Regions from separate parts of the Streptomyces sp. NPDC015346 genome, predicted to be linked through region 3. Evidence: riboswitches for the same ligand, from Rfam matches in the RefSeq annotation. Region 3 holds a riboswitch; each other region holds the start of a gene.
The links. Region 3 has a riboswitch for cyclic di-AMP ahead of ACF06X_RS29905 (M23 family metallopeptidase). Riboswitches for the same ligand answer to the same signal wherever they lie in the genome.
Positions count from the first base shown of each region.

Region 1: linked by a shared signal. The riboswitch ahead of ACF06X_RS13965 (transglycosylase SLT domain-containing protein) and the one ahead of ACF06X_RS29905 (M23 family metallopeptidase) in region 3 are both predicted to bind cyclic di-AMP.
Region 2: linked by a shared signal. The riboswitch ahead of ACF06X_RS22805 (transglycosylase family protein) and the one ahead of ACF06X_RS29905 (M23 family metallopeptidase) in region 3 are both predicted to bind cyclic di-AMP.
Region 4: linked by a shared signal. The riboswitch ahead of ACF06X_RS07855 (peptidoglycan DD-metalloendopeptidase family protein) and the one ahead of ACF06X_RS29905 (M23 family metallopeptidase) in region 3 are both predicted to bind cyclic di-AMP.

Region 1 is NZ_JBIBTW010000003.1:699,917-703,115, reverse strand. It holds gene ACF06X_RS13975 (proline racemase family protein) at 1-450, shown strand, start outside; gene ACF06X_RS13970 (GntR family transcriptional regulator) at 574-1,329, shown strand; cyclic di-AMP (ydaO/yuaA leader) riboswitch at 1,580-1,766, shown strand; gene ACF06X_RS13965 (transglycosylase SLT domain-containing protein) at 1,772-2,647, shown strand; partial or broken gene ACF06X_RS13960 (phosphoribosyltransferase) at 2,753-3,199, opposite strand, start outside.
Region 2 is NZ_JBIBTW010000006.1:90,218-93,416, forward strand. It holds gene eno (phosphopyruvate hydratase) at 1-301, opposite strand, end outside; gene ACF06X_RS22805 (transglycosylase family protein) at 620-1,327, opposite strand; cyclic di-AMP (ydaO/yuaA leader) riboswitch at 1,331-1,501, opposite strand; gene ACF06X_RS22810 (transglycosylase family protein) at 1,760-2,782, opposite strand; gene ACF06X_RS22815 (cytochrome P450) at 2,906-3,199, opposite strand, start outside.
Region 3 is NZ_JBIBTW010000009.1:294,286-297,484, reverse strand. It holds gene ACF06X_RS29910 (PrsW family intramembrane metalloprotease) at 1-439, shown strand, start outside; gene ACF06X_RS29905 (M23 family metallopeptidase) at 462-1,562, opposite strand; cyclic di-AMP (ydaO/yuaA leader) riboswitch at 1,574-1,721, opposite strand; gene ACF06X_RS29900 (PP2C family protein-serine/threonine phosphatase) at 1,933-3,021, opposite strand.
Region 4 is NZ_JBIBTW010000002.1:416,180-419,378, forward strand. It holds gene ACF06X_RS07850 (SGNH/GDSL hydrolase family protein) at 1-567, opposite strand, end outside; gene ACF06X_RS07855 (peptidoglycan DD-metalloendopeptidase family protein) at 717-1,691, opposite strand; cyclic di-AMP (ydaO/yuaA leader) riboswitch at 1,696-1,885, opposite strand; gene ACF06X_RS07860 (tyrosine-protein phosphatase) at 2,246-3,058, shown strand; gene ACF06X_RS07865 (DUF6126 family protein) at 3,077-3,199, opposite strand, start outside.

The DNA of each region.
Region 1 (3,199 bases), on a different contig from region 3:
CTTCCGTTCGACCGCGCGCGCAAGGACGAGCTGCTCAAGGCGGGTCTGGCGGTCATGGAGGCCATCAACGCCGACGACCGGCCGGTGCACCCGGACCGGCCGGAGATCGGCGGCGTCAAACACGTCCATCTCACCGCGCCCGGCTCGGACGCGCGCCACTCGCGGCACGCCATGGCCATCCACCCCGGCTGGTTCGACCGCTCTCCGTGCGGCACCGGGACGTCGGCCAGGATGGCGCAACTGCACGCGCGGGGACGGCTTCCGCTGCACCAGGACTTCGTCAACGAGTCGTTCATCGGCACCCGCTTCACCGGCCGGCTGGTCGGCGAGACCGAGGTGGGCGAGGTACCGGCCGTGGTGCCGGCCATCACCGGCCGGGCGTGGATCACCGGTACGGCGCAGTACTTCCTGGACCCTGACGACCCGTTCCCCGCCGGGTTCCTGCTGTGACGGCCTCCCGCCGTACGTCCCGACACTGTCTCCCGCCGTGAAAACGTGAAATTGTACGCTGGTGCGGCGGCGCCTTCCCGCGACAGCCGGGCGGCGTGACAAGCGGAAGTCGGAGAACGGCACATGGGCCACCTGAAGCAGAGTCACCTCATCACCACCCGCGAGCGGCTGCGCGACCAGGTGGCCCACGCCCTGCGGGCCGCGCTGATCTCCGGCGAGCTGAAGCCCGGGGAGGTGTACTCGGCGCCCGGTCTGGCCGAGGACTTCGGGATCTCCGCGACGCCGGTCCGCGAGGCCATGCTCGACCTCGCCCGCGAGGGCCTGGTCGAGCCGGTGCGCAACAAGGGTTTCCGGGTCACCGAGGTCGACGAACGCGACCTCGACCAGTACACGGACATCCGGCTGCTCATCGAGGTGCCGACGGTGGGCCGGGTCACGCTCACGGCGGACCGCGCGGAGCTGCGCGCGCTGCGCCCGATCGCCGAGGACATCGTGGCGGCGGCCCGCGCCCACGACCTCATCGGCTACCTCGAATCCGACCGGCGCTTCCACCTCACGCTGCTCGGCCTCTCCGGCAACGAGCGCCTGGTCGAGACCGTCGGCGATCTGCGCAAGCGCTCCCGGCTCTACGGCCTGACCGCGCTGGACGAGCGGGGCGAGCTGCTGCCCTCCGCCGAGGAGCACCTGGAGCTGCTCGACCTCATGCTGGCCGGCGACGCGATGGGCGCCGAGGCCTGCATGGTCCGCCACCTCAGCCACGTACGGTCCCTGTGGGCGCGGGACGACTCCCGTACGGTGCCGGCCGGCCCGCGCGGGAGCGCCGGGACGGTGGGCCGGCCGCGCGGCCCTCGCCAGGACGTACGCCCAACCAGGGCATGAACTCCCGAATCGGACAGAAGCACCCTTTCCCTCCTTCTGCTTCGATATCGCCTATCAGGGCTGATGCATGGCGATGACCGATATTCCCTGCCGGTGACATGAATCACCCTCAGGGAAATCCCGGGTCGTCACCCGACCGCACCCCCTTGCGCGTCAAGGAAGTTCGGAGTCGAGGAAACCAGGGGCGGAAATAACGGAGACTCGCCGCGTCTTGTTTCCGCCGGTATTTCTCGCCTACGGTCACCTCCATTCGGACGGATCGCCGAATCCTGCCACCGTCCGAAAACCCGATCATTACACCCGTCGGCAGGAGCGGGGGACCCAGGTATTTCGCCGGTCCGGATTTCCGGACCGGCTCGGGGTGAAGCCGCACGTGTGCGGCCGGGCATCTCCAGCCCGAACCCGACAGCTCACCCCGCAGGCGCCGGAGAGGAATCCCAACATGCCCGCTCACGGTAAGCACCGGCGCCCCAAGACCCGTCTCCGTCCGCTCAGCCGCGGCATCGCCCTGGCGAGCACGGGTGGCGCCGCCCTCGCGCTGCCCCTGGTCGCCACGGCCGCCGCCCACGCCGCGCCCGCGACGGCCCCCGCGGTCGCCACCGAGAAGACCGTCGTCAACTCGGTGGAAAAGATCAAGAATGCAATTCCCGCCGGAAAGGAATCGGTGCGCAAGACGTACACGGTCGTATCCGGCGACTCGCTTTCGGCGATCGCTCAGGAACAGCGTGTGCGGGGCGGCTGGAAGGCTCTGTACCGGACCAATCGAAGTGTCGTCGGTGACAACCCGTCACTTATCCACCCCGGTCTCGAACTGACGATCCGCCCGCTGACCGGCACCGCCCCGCAGGCGAAGCCGAAGCCCGCCGCGAAGCCGAAGCCGAAGGCCAAGCCGGCGAAGGACACCGGCACCGCCGGCGACCGGGCCAGCCGCTCGCAGGAGCGGACCGCCCCGGCGGCCCCGGCTCCGGCCGCGGCCCCGGCGGCCGCGAAGAGCTACAGCAACGACCTCGACGGCTGGATCCGGGAGTCGCTGGACGTCATGGCGCGGTACGGCATCCCCGGTTCGTACGAGGGCATCCACCGCAACATCATGCGCGAGTCGTCCGGCAACCCGCAGGCCATCAACCTCTGGGACTCCAACGCCGTCAAGGGCACCCCCTCGAAGGGTCTCCTCCAGGTCATCGAGCCGACCTTCCTCGCCTACCACGTGCCCGGCACCTCGATGGACCTCTTCGACCCGGTCGCCAACATCACCGCCGCGTGCAACTACGCCGCGGACCGGTACGGCTCCATCGACAACGTCAACGGGCCCTACTAGGACGCCCCCACCTCCTGACCCGTCGGCGAGGACCCGTGGAGTTCACCTCCGCGGGTCCTCGCCGGCTCGGCGCGCGGCCTCGTCGTGCGCGGCCTTGTCGTCCGCCGCGTGGCCGCGCTCCAGGCAGGCGATGACCTCCTCGTCCGGGGTCTGCGAGAAGTCCGCGTAGAACTGGCCGATCGCGTAGAAGAACTCCGGCTCCCGCACGGCGACGGCCTCGTCCACCTCCCCGCCGAGCCGGGCCGGCCAGCCGTGGGGCGCGACCGGCACCGCGAGCACGATCCGCGCGGCCCCCCGGGCGCGGACCACCCGGCAGGCGGCGAGCGCCGTCGACCCCGTGGCCAGGCCGTCGTCCACCACCACGGCCGTGCGGCCGTCGAGCGGGACCGGTCGCCGCGCCCCGCGATAGCGCTGGACGCGCTCAAGCAGCACCCCCCGCTCCCGCTCCTCGACGGCGTCGACATCGCGGTCGGAGACCCCCGTCTCCCGCAGGACCCGCTCGTTGAGGACCCGTACGCCGTCCTCGCCGATGGCGCCCATGGCCAGCTCGGG
Region 2 (3,199 bases), on a different contig from region 3:
CCGTGGCGTCCAGGTCGAACATCGCCTGGTCGATCAGGCGCTGCTCGGTGGCGTCGTAGCCGACGAGCTCCGGGCCGATCTGCTCGATGACGGCGAGAACGGCCTTCTCCACGCCCTTGCCCATGTAGCGGCTCTTGTCTCCGTCACGGAGCTCAATGGCCTCGAACGCTCCGGTGGAGGCACCGGACGGAACGGCAGCACGGCCGGTGCTGCCGTCGTCGAGGCCGACCTCGACCTCGACCGTGGGGTTGCCTCGGGAGTCCAGGATTTCCCGGGCTACGACGACGTCGATGGACGGCACGAGCATCTCCTTCTGGGATGTGACGCTAGATGTGACGAACACTTGTGCAGGGTCGCTTCGGCCTTGCGACAAGAGCCTAACCGGCTCCGGGGCTCCGGTCGGCCGGGCGCCCGCCCGCTGGGACGAAAAAGGACCCAAGGGCATGCGTTTGGGGTCATAGGACCCCAGAACTACTCACCGGTAACAGGGGAAACCCCGGCCCGGCGCGCCACGGGGGAAGGGGCGCGCCGGACCGGGGTGGTCACCGCGGGAGGGTCATCGGACCCCTGGGGGTCCTGGGACCCGTGGGAGCCGCCGGACTCACACGGGCCGCCGGGCTCACTTCAGGTGAAGCTGCTGGCCCGGGTAGATCAGGTCGGCGTCGTCGACGATGTCCTTGTTGAGCTGGAAGAGCTTCTCCCAGCCGCCCTTGACGTCGTGCGCGGCGGCGATCTTGCTCAGGGTGTCGCCGGCGACGACCTTGTACTCGCCGTCGCCCTTCGCGACCTTCTTGCCGGTCGGCGTGGTGACGGTCTTCTTCGGCTCGGCCTTCTTCGCCGCGGCCTTGGGCGCGGTGCGCTGCTCGCTGCGGGTCGTCGGCTGCTCGGCCTTGCGCTCCTGCGGCTGCGGGGCGCTCTGCTGCGGCGCGCTCTCGGCGGCGCCACCGGTGTAGGAGGCGCTGGAGAGGCCCACGCCACAGCTCGGCCAGGCACCCTTGCCCTGGCCGGCGAGGACCTTCTCGGCGATCTCGATCTGCTGCGACTTCGAGGCCTGGTCGGCGGTGGCGGCGTACGCGGTGCCACCGTAGGCGGCCCAGGTGGAGGTCGAGAACTGCAGGCCACCGTAGTAGCCGTTGCCGGTGTTGATGGACCAGTTGCCACCGGACTCGCACTGGGCGACGGCGTCCCACTCGGAGGCGGTCGCGGCCGAGGCGGAGCCTGCGGTCATCAGGGGGGCGGCGACGGCGACGCCGGCGACCCCGGCGAGGGCGACGGCGCGGGCGGCCTTGGAGGGACGGCGGTGTTTGCCCTTGGCGGAAAACAGCATGGGACTTCTCCTCACCGACGCCTACGAGGTGAGCTGTCGGGTTCGGGCGTGAGCTGCCCGGCCGCGCGACTGGCGCGCGGCTTCACCCCAAGCCGATCCGTCGGCCGTCTGTCTGACGGCCGGGGACGGCACTTACCTTGGGTCCCCCGCTCCTGCCTTCGGCGCTGACGCGACGACTGTTCCCATCGGCCGACGGCAGGATTCGGCGTACCGGTCGACGGGGCCCGCGGTGGCGAGCGATGACGACCGTAGACACAGACCTCTCCGAAGTTCAAAGAAGCCCAAGAGGGACATATCGCCCCCACTTGCGTGCCGATAAAGGGTGTTTGCGCAGGTGAGAGGCGACAAGAGCAGACTTTGCGGACGCGGCACGCCAGTTCGGGCGAAGAGACTCATGTCTCACTTCGACAGAACCGGACATAGGGTCCCGAACTACCCCTGCGGCTGGGCCAGTCCGAGCGTCAGATCGAGACTCTGGCCAGGGAGGATGAGGTCCGGATCGACGCCCACCGTCCGGCGGTTGGCGTCGTAGAGGGAGGCCCAGCCTCCGGGCAGCTCGTTCTTCTGAGCGATCTCGGAGAGACTGTCGCCCGGCCTGACGGTGTATTCACCCGAAGTGCCCGCACTGTCCGTGCTGCCCGAATCGCTTGACCCCTCGACGGGAGCCGCGCCGGCTGTCGCCCCGTCAGCCGGCGAGGCGTGACGACCGGTTTCCGGGCTCTTGTCCGTATTGACCGTCTCTTCCGGGGCCGCGTCGCCGCGGTGCTTGCCGGTGCCGGGGGCCGCCGGTGCGGTGGGCGCGGCGGGCGCGGCGGGCGTCGTGCCGGCCGGGGACGGGGTCCCGGTGGCCGGCGTTCCGGTGGGCGTCGAGGCGTCCGGCGTCACGGGCGCGGCGGGCGTCGTCGGCGCGGCGGGTGTCGTCGGCGCGGCCGGCGCGGTCTCGGGCGCCTCGGGCGCGTCGGGAGAGGCGGTGGCCGATCCGGGGGCGGTCGCGAGGCCGGAGGTCCAGTCCGACTCCTCGACCGGGCCCGTGGGCTCGGTCGGCGTGACGGGCGGTCCGGGGTCGACGTCGGGGGCGGCGCCGTCGTTCGTCAGGCCGGCGATGGGGGCGCAGGTGGCCCACTGGGTGGAGCCCGCGGCGAGCGCCTTCTCGGCCACCGCGATCTGCTGGGCGCGGCTGGCGAGGTCCGCGCTGGACGCGTACGCCAGACCGCCGTAGGTCTCCCAGGTCTCCTGCGTGAACTGGAGCCCGCCGTAGAGCCCGTTGCCGAAGTGGGCGCTCCACAGGCCTCCCGATTCGCATTCGGCGACGCGGTCCCACGTGGCGGCGTCGGCGGCCGAGGCGGAACCCGCGCCGAGCAACGGCAGCGCGAGGGCCGATCCGGTCACGCCTGCGGCGACGACGAGGGCGGGGGCCTGGCGGGGTCTGCGGTGTCGACCGTTCCCGGAGCGCATGCGGAGTGCCTTTCGCGTGACTGCTGAGGTGACGGTGAACGTAGCGGCATTCGAACGCTTGTCACAAGTCGATGCAGCGGAGATCACGTAAAAGTCACAGTCTTGACGGCCCGTCAGTCCACGTCAGCTCGCAACTGGGGCAAACTCCACCGGAAGCGTGCGCAATCCGCGCATGATGAGCCCGCCGCGCCACCGCAGATCGGCGGGATCGACCGCGAGTCGCAGGTCCGGCAGACGCGTCAGCAGGGTCGCCAGGGCGATCTGGCCTTCGAGACGGGCGAGCGGGGCGCCGATGCAGTAATGGATGCCGTGCCCGTATCCCAGATGCTGGTTGTCACGGCGGGACAGATCGAGCGTGTCCGGCGCGTCGAACCGCTCCGGGTCCCGGTCGGCCGCCGCGAGCACCACGAGCACCGG
Region 3 (3,199 bases):
GTTCATGGTGCCGGCCTTCGCCCTGCTGACCTGGCTGGCGATATGGAGCCGGCAGCGCGAGCTGCGGACGATATCCGGGCAGCTCCCGGCGTACGCGGCGGCCGGCTGGCTCTCCCCCGCCGAACCGCTCGCCCTCTCCTCCATGCGGGCCCGCTCGCTGGCCCGCGACTTCGCGGCCCGTACGTACGGCCGGCCGGCCGCCACCGCCGTCGGGGAGTACGAAGCGTTCGCCACGACCCTGGCGTTTCTGCGCCACCGGGCCCAGCGCGGCGCGGCGGGCCCCGACTTCACCGCCCGCGAGCAGGAGCTGCTCCACCACCTGTGGCAGCGCAAGCCGGTCGCCTCGCCCGCGCTCACCTACGCGGCGCGGGCGACGGGCCAGGTGTGGGCGCCGCCGCAGTACCTCGACTACGGCGGCTACAACCCGTACCGCAGTTAGGGCTTCACCGGGCCGGTGCCCGTCAGACGGTGAGGCCCTTGTCGCGCAGCCAGGCCGCCGGGTCCACGCCCTCGCCGCCCGCGGTGTGCACCTCCAGGTGCAGGTGCGAGCCGGTCACGTTGCCGGTCGCGCCCACGCGGCCGATCGTCTCGCCGGTGCCGACCGACTGGCCCACGCCGACCGTCATCGAGGACAGGTGGCAGTACCAGATCTCCGTACCGTCCTCCAGCTCCAGGACGATGCGGTAGCCGTACGCGCCGGACCAGCCCGCCGACTTGATGGTGCCGCCGTGGACGGCCTTGACCGGGGTACCGCTGCTCGCCGCGAAGTCGAGGCCGGTGTGGTAGCCGGAGGACCACATGGAGCCGGACTGGCCGAAGGTGGAGGAGATGTAGTACGAGGAGGTGGGCATGGCGTAGCTCGCGGCGAGCTTGGCCAGGCGCTCCGCCTCGGCCTTGGCCGCCGCCTCCTCCTCGGCCTTCTTCTTGGCCTCGGCCGCCGCCTGCTCGGCCGCGGTCGCCTTGGCGGCCGCTTCCGCCGCGGCCTTCTCGGCCGCCGCCTTCTCCGCGGCGGCCTTCTCGGCGGCGTCGGCGGAGGCCTGCTGCTGCTCGGCCTGCTGGAGGATGCGGGCGCGCAGCGCCTCGCCGGCGTCGGCGGTGGACGAGGCGGCGGACACGGGGGTGGCCGAGCCGTCCGACACCCCCGTCGCCTCGGCCGGGAGGGCGAGGGAGGCGGTGAGCGGCTGGGGGTTGTTCGTGCCCGAGTCCGGGTCCGTGCCCTCGTCGCCGTCGGAGATCAGCTCGCCGACGCCCGGGAGATCGGAGGCTTGCGGGAGGCCGAGGTCGGGAAGGGATATGGAGACCGGCGGCTTGTCCTGCGCGGTGGCCATGCCGCCCGCACCGACAGCCGCGATGACACCGACGCCGAGGACGGTGGAGGACCGGGCGAAGTTGGAGCGCTGCTTCACGACACGGTGACGTCCGCCGGAGCGGGACTGCTGGCGGAGGGAATCCTCGGTGGGGTTCCACTCCCCCCACGTCGTCGCGTCGTCGTCCGTCCCGGCGGCACCCGAGGCACCGAACGCATGGAAGGGGGCTTCGGGGGCAGGGGTGTTGGACGCCACGGAGGCGTACTCCTTTCCTTCCTTCTCGCCTACCGGGTTAGCTGACGGGTTCGGAGCAGGAAGGTCTCCTACGAGCGCTGCCGCACGGGTGCGGAAGGGCCCGATTCACCCCAAGTGGTGGTTCCCCGGTTCCTCTTCAGGATTCGGCGCACGCGCACGGTGCCGTCTCTTGCGACGGCTGGGACGACCGCGCTGCGTTATCGAACGTTAATAGACGCGAGGGCCTGATTCCAAGCCGTTCCGGCTGATCGTTCAAGAGATTAAGGTGCTATACACCGATTTGACCATCCTTCAGTAAACACGCGCCGAACACCGTAGAACTGACGGTGTGTCAATTGTTATCGCAGCGGTACTCCGCCACTACGGATGGTCACGGCACCACGGGCATCGTCCGGCGCCGTTCCGGCTGCCCCACCGCCGGCCGGCTCACCGCGAGCAGCGCCATGTCGTCGGTCGCACCTCCGCCCGTGTACCGGCGGACGTCGTCGACGAGCGCGTCCAGCAGCTCCTGGGGGCCGGGGAAGATCCGCCCGGCGAGACGCTCGGCCGGGTCGTAGAACTCCCCCCGCGCGTTGCGGGCTTCGGACAGCCCGTCTGTGTAGAGGAGCAGCGTGGCCCCCGGCGGGTAGGGGGACTCGTCGGCCCGGTCCGGCCAGGCGGCCAGTTCGCCCATGCCGAGCGGCAGGGCGGCCTCGCTCGGCGCCAGAAGCTCCAGGCCTCCGTCCGCGTACAGCAGCAGCGGCTCCGGATGGCCGCGGTTGACCACCCGTACGAGCCCGTCGCCGCGCGGGATCTCCGCGAGGACGGCGGTGGTGAACCCCTCGACGGCGTCCAGGCCGTCGCGGCGCGTTCCCTCCCGGGTCAGCGCGCGCTCCAGTCGCTGGGCGACGCCCTCCAGCGTCGACTCCTGCTCGGCCGCCTCCCGGAAGGCGCCGATGACGACGGCGACCGCCTCGACGGCGTCGAGACCCTTGCCCCGGACGTCGCCGACCACGAGCCGTACCCCGTAGGGCGTGTCCTGGACGGCGAACAGGTCACCGCCGATGAACGCGTCGGCCTGCGCCGCCTCGTACCGGGCCGCGACCTGCAGCCCGCCGATCCGCTCGGCGGGCGTGGGCAGTACGGCCTTCTGGGCGGTCTCCGCGATCACCCGGGCCGAGGCGAGCCGCTGGCCGCTGCGCCGCACGACCCGGTTGATGAGGAGCGCGAGGGCGGAGACGGTGACGACGGTGAGTGTCTCGGTGAGGGCGGGGACGTCCGTGGTGGTGTCGTTGTAGAAGTGCAGCCCGACCCCTGCGAGCACGGCGGCGATGCCGGTGAGCAGCGTGGTCAGCATCGAGAAGAAGGGGGCCGCGACGAGCGGCGCGGCCGAGAACATCGGGGCGGCCGTGTAGGCGGGCGGGGTGGCGAGGTCGAAGACGACTCCGCCCAGGATGATCAGCGGAGGCAGGGCTTTCAGGAACCGCCGGGCGCGCTCGACCTGCGCGGGCGTGCGCCCGTTGGGCCCGGGACCCTGACTCTGGCCCTGGCCCGCACTCCGGCCCGCGCCCTGGCCCGCACTCCGGCCCGCGCCCTGGCCCGTCTCCCGCCGACCCTGCCCGTGCCCCTGCCCCACCTGTGCTCTCCTGCCCGGTCCC
Region 4 (3,199 bases), on a different contig from region 3:
CTCGGGCGACAGGTGCAGCCGGTCGGCGTCCCAAGCCCGCCTGTCCTGGACGGACTTGAGCGACCACAGGTCCAGGACCGGACAGCCGTAGCGGTCGGCGATGGCGCGGACGTGGGCCGTGTAGGTGGCGATCTTGCCGCGCAGGTGCCGGAGGACGGGAACGTCACGGGTGTCGAAGCCGGTCGTCACCATGACCGTGCCCACGGCGGACGTCAGCTCGGCGACGGCGCGCTCGAAGCGCTCGGCGACGTCGTCGGGGTCACTGCCGGGGCGGATGATGTCGTTGCCGCCCGCGCAGAAGGACACCAGATCGGGGGCGAGTTGCTTCGCCCTCGGCACCTGCTCGGCCACGATCTGGTCCAGGAGGCGGCCGCGTACGGCCAGGTTGGCGTAACGGAACGCGTCGGGCTCGGGCAGTCGGTCGGCCAGCAGGACCGCGAAGCGATCCGCCCAGCCGACGTATCTCCCGTCGGGCCCGGGGTCTCCGACGCCCTCGGTGAAGCTGTCACCGATCGCCGCGTACGACCCGAATACGTGCGTGTCTCTTGATCTCGAATCGTCTGCCACGGGAACACATCTTTCCCTTACGGGTGTGACCTACGCGACCGTAAGGAGGGGTTGACGGCGGGTGAGATACGCCACCGGTCAAGATTGCCCAAAGCCGGAATACGCCGAGGCCCGGCACGCGGGTGCCGGGCCTCTCTGGCGTATGTGGATCAGACGCCGACGCCGTGCTGGCGCAGGTAGGCCAGCGGGTCGATGTCGGAGCCGTAGCTCGGCCCGGTGCGCATTTCGAAGTGCAGGTGCGGACCGCTGGAGTTGCCGGTCGAGCCGGACAGGCCGATCTGGTCGCCACCGCTGACGCTCTGGCCGGCGGAGACGGAGAGGGAGGAGAGGTGCGCGTACTGCGAGTACGTGCCGTCCGCGTGCTGGATGACGACCTCGTTGCCGTACGAGCCGCTCCAGCCGGCGGAGTGGACGGTGCCCGGGCCGACGGCCTTCACGGAGGTGCCGGAGGAGGCCATGAAGTCGACACCGGTGTGGTAGCCGGAGGACCACATGGAGCCGGAGGCGCGGTACGGCGTGGAGACGCCGCCGGAGACCGGGGCGACCCAGCCGGAGGACGCGGCCTGCGCGGGGGCGGCCGGGGCCGCCGGGGCGGACTCCACCGTGGTGCGCTCGGTGGAGCGCGAGCTGCGCGACTCGGCCGAACCGGAGGAGGACTTCTCCGTCTTGGGCGCGGCCTTGGGGGCCGCCTTCGGCGCGGCCTTCGGCGCGGCGGCCTTGGGCGCGGACGCCTTGGCCGGCGACTTGGCGCCGAGGGTGAGCTTCATGCCCGGCAGGATCAGCGACGGGTTCTCGCCCACGACCTCGCGGTTGTCGGCGTAGAGCTTCTTCCAGCCGCCGGCCAGGTGGTGCTCGGCGGCGATCTTGGACAGGTAGTCGCCGGCGACGACGGAGTACGTGGTGGGCTTGGCCTTGGCGGCGGGCGCGGCCGGGGCCTTGGCCGGAGCGGCGACGGCGGCGACGGCCTGCTGGGGCGTCACGGCGGGAGCGGCCTTCTCCGCGGCGTGGGCGCCGGTGGCGCCGAGGAGCGGGAGGGCGACGACGGCGCCGCCGGTACCGGCGGCGACGAATCCGCGAGTGAGCGGGTTGACCTTCGGGCGGCGGTGCTTACCCTTTGCGGGCATGACGAATTCCTCTCCGTCGCCTACGAGGTGAGCTGTCGGGTGCGGACTGGAGATGTCCGGCCGCGTTTTCACGCGACTTGACCCCAAGCCGTCCGGAAACGACCGGAACGGCGTACTACCTGGGTCCCCCGCTCCTGCCGTACGTGGGGTGGGTGCGGATTCCGGACGGTGGCAGGATTCGGCGGTCCGACCGGATTGACGGTGACCGTAGACGAGTGGGGTCGGCGCGAACAAGCCGTCGGATTCGTCTCGCATTCTCCGGCTTGGAATTCGCCCGGAATTCCGGTCACCCTCCGTCGATGACGGAACCTGGATCTCCTTTTCGCGCAGGGGAATTGCCCGGGACGATCAGGCACGTTCCGTCACAGTTATGACGCTGCTCACGCGCCGGAGACCATCTCCCCTGCAATCAGGGCGCGTTATCTCTAATGTCCCAATTCGGACAGACAGCTCATTCCCGCCCGAGGGGTGTGCCGAGGGAAGCCGACCCGGGATGATTGCCCGAGGAACCGATCTCGTATCGTCGAACATCCTCACAACACTCAGGAGCACTCGTGACGCAGCAGCTGCCGCAGGTCCCGTCGACCGAGCCCGAGCTGAGCGGGGTACGCAACTTCCGGGACGTGGGCGGCCTGCCGACCGTGGACGGCAGGTCGGTGCGGTTCGGGCGGCTCTTCCGCAGCGGCCACCTGGCGCACGCCACCGAGGAGGACGCGGCGTTCCTCGCCGGCCTGGGGCTGCACACCATCTTCGACTTCCGCAACCAGGCGGACCGGAAGGTCGAGGGGCCCGATGTCGAGCTTCCGGGTGTACGAAATGTGAACATACCGCTCAACGACCCGGCCGACGGCAAGGAGTTCTGGAAGCTGGTGAGCACCGGCAACATCGAGCAGCTCCGCTCGGTGCTCGCCGACGGCAAGGCGGCGGCCCGAATGTCCGATTCATACCGGAAGATGATTGCCGAGCGGACGGCGGAGCACAGCCGCGTCCTGCACGCGATGGCCGAGGACAGCGTCCCCGCCCTCATGCACTGCGCGGCCGGCAAGGACCGGGCGGGCCTCTCCATAGCCATCTCGCTGCTCGCGGTGGGGGTCGAGCGCGAGGCCATCGAGGCCGACTACGTGAAGTCGAACGACCCGCACCGCCGCTACAAGGTGCGCCGCAGCTCCACGGCCGCCGACGCCCTGTCGCCCGAGGTGATGGAGCTGCTCAGCCCGCTCTTCGACGCGCGCCTGGAGTACTTGCGGGCGGCGTTCGAGACGATCGAGCAGAACTGGGGCACGGTCGAGAGCTACCTCTCGGACGGCCTGAAGCTCTCCCCCGCGACGCGCGAGCGGCTGCGCGAGCGCCTCGTCACCGAGGCGTAGCCCACGCAGCCCGGCCCGCTAGTGGTTCTGGCCGCCGAGCATGAAGAGCAGGTAGAGGAAGCCGGCGAAGAGGTGGCCGGCCACCAGGTAGGCGAAGAGCCGGAGGACCAGCCCCTTGGGGAACTTCCCGTCCCCGCGCTC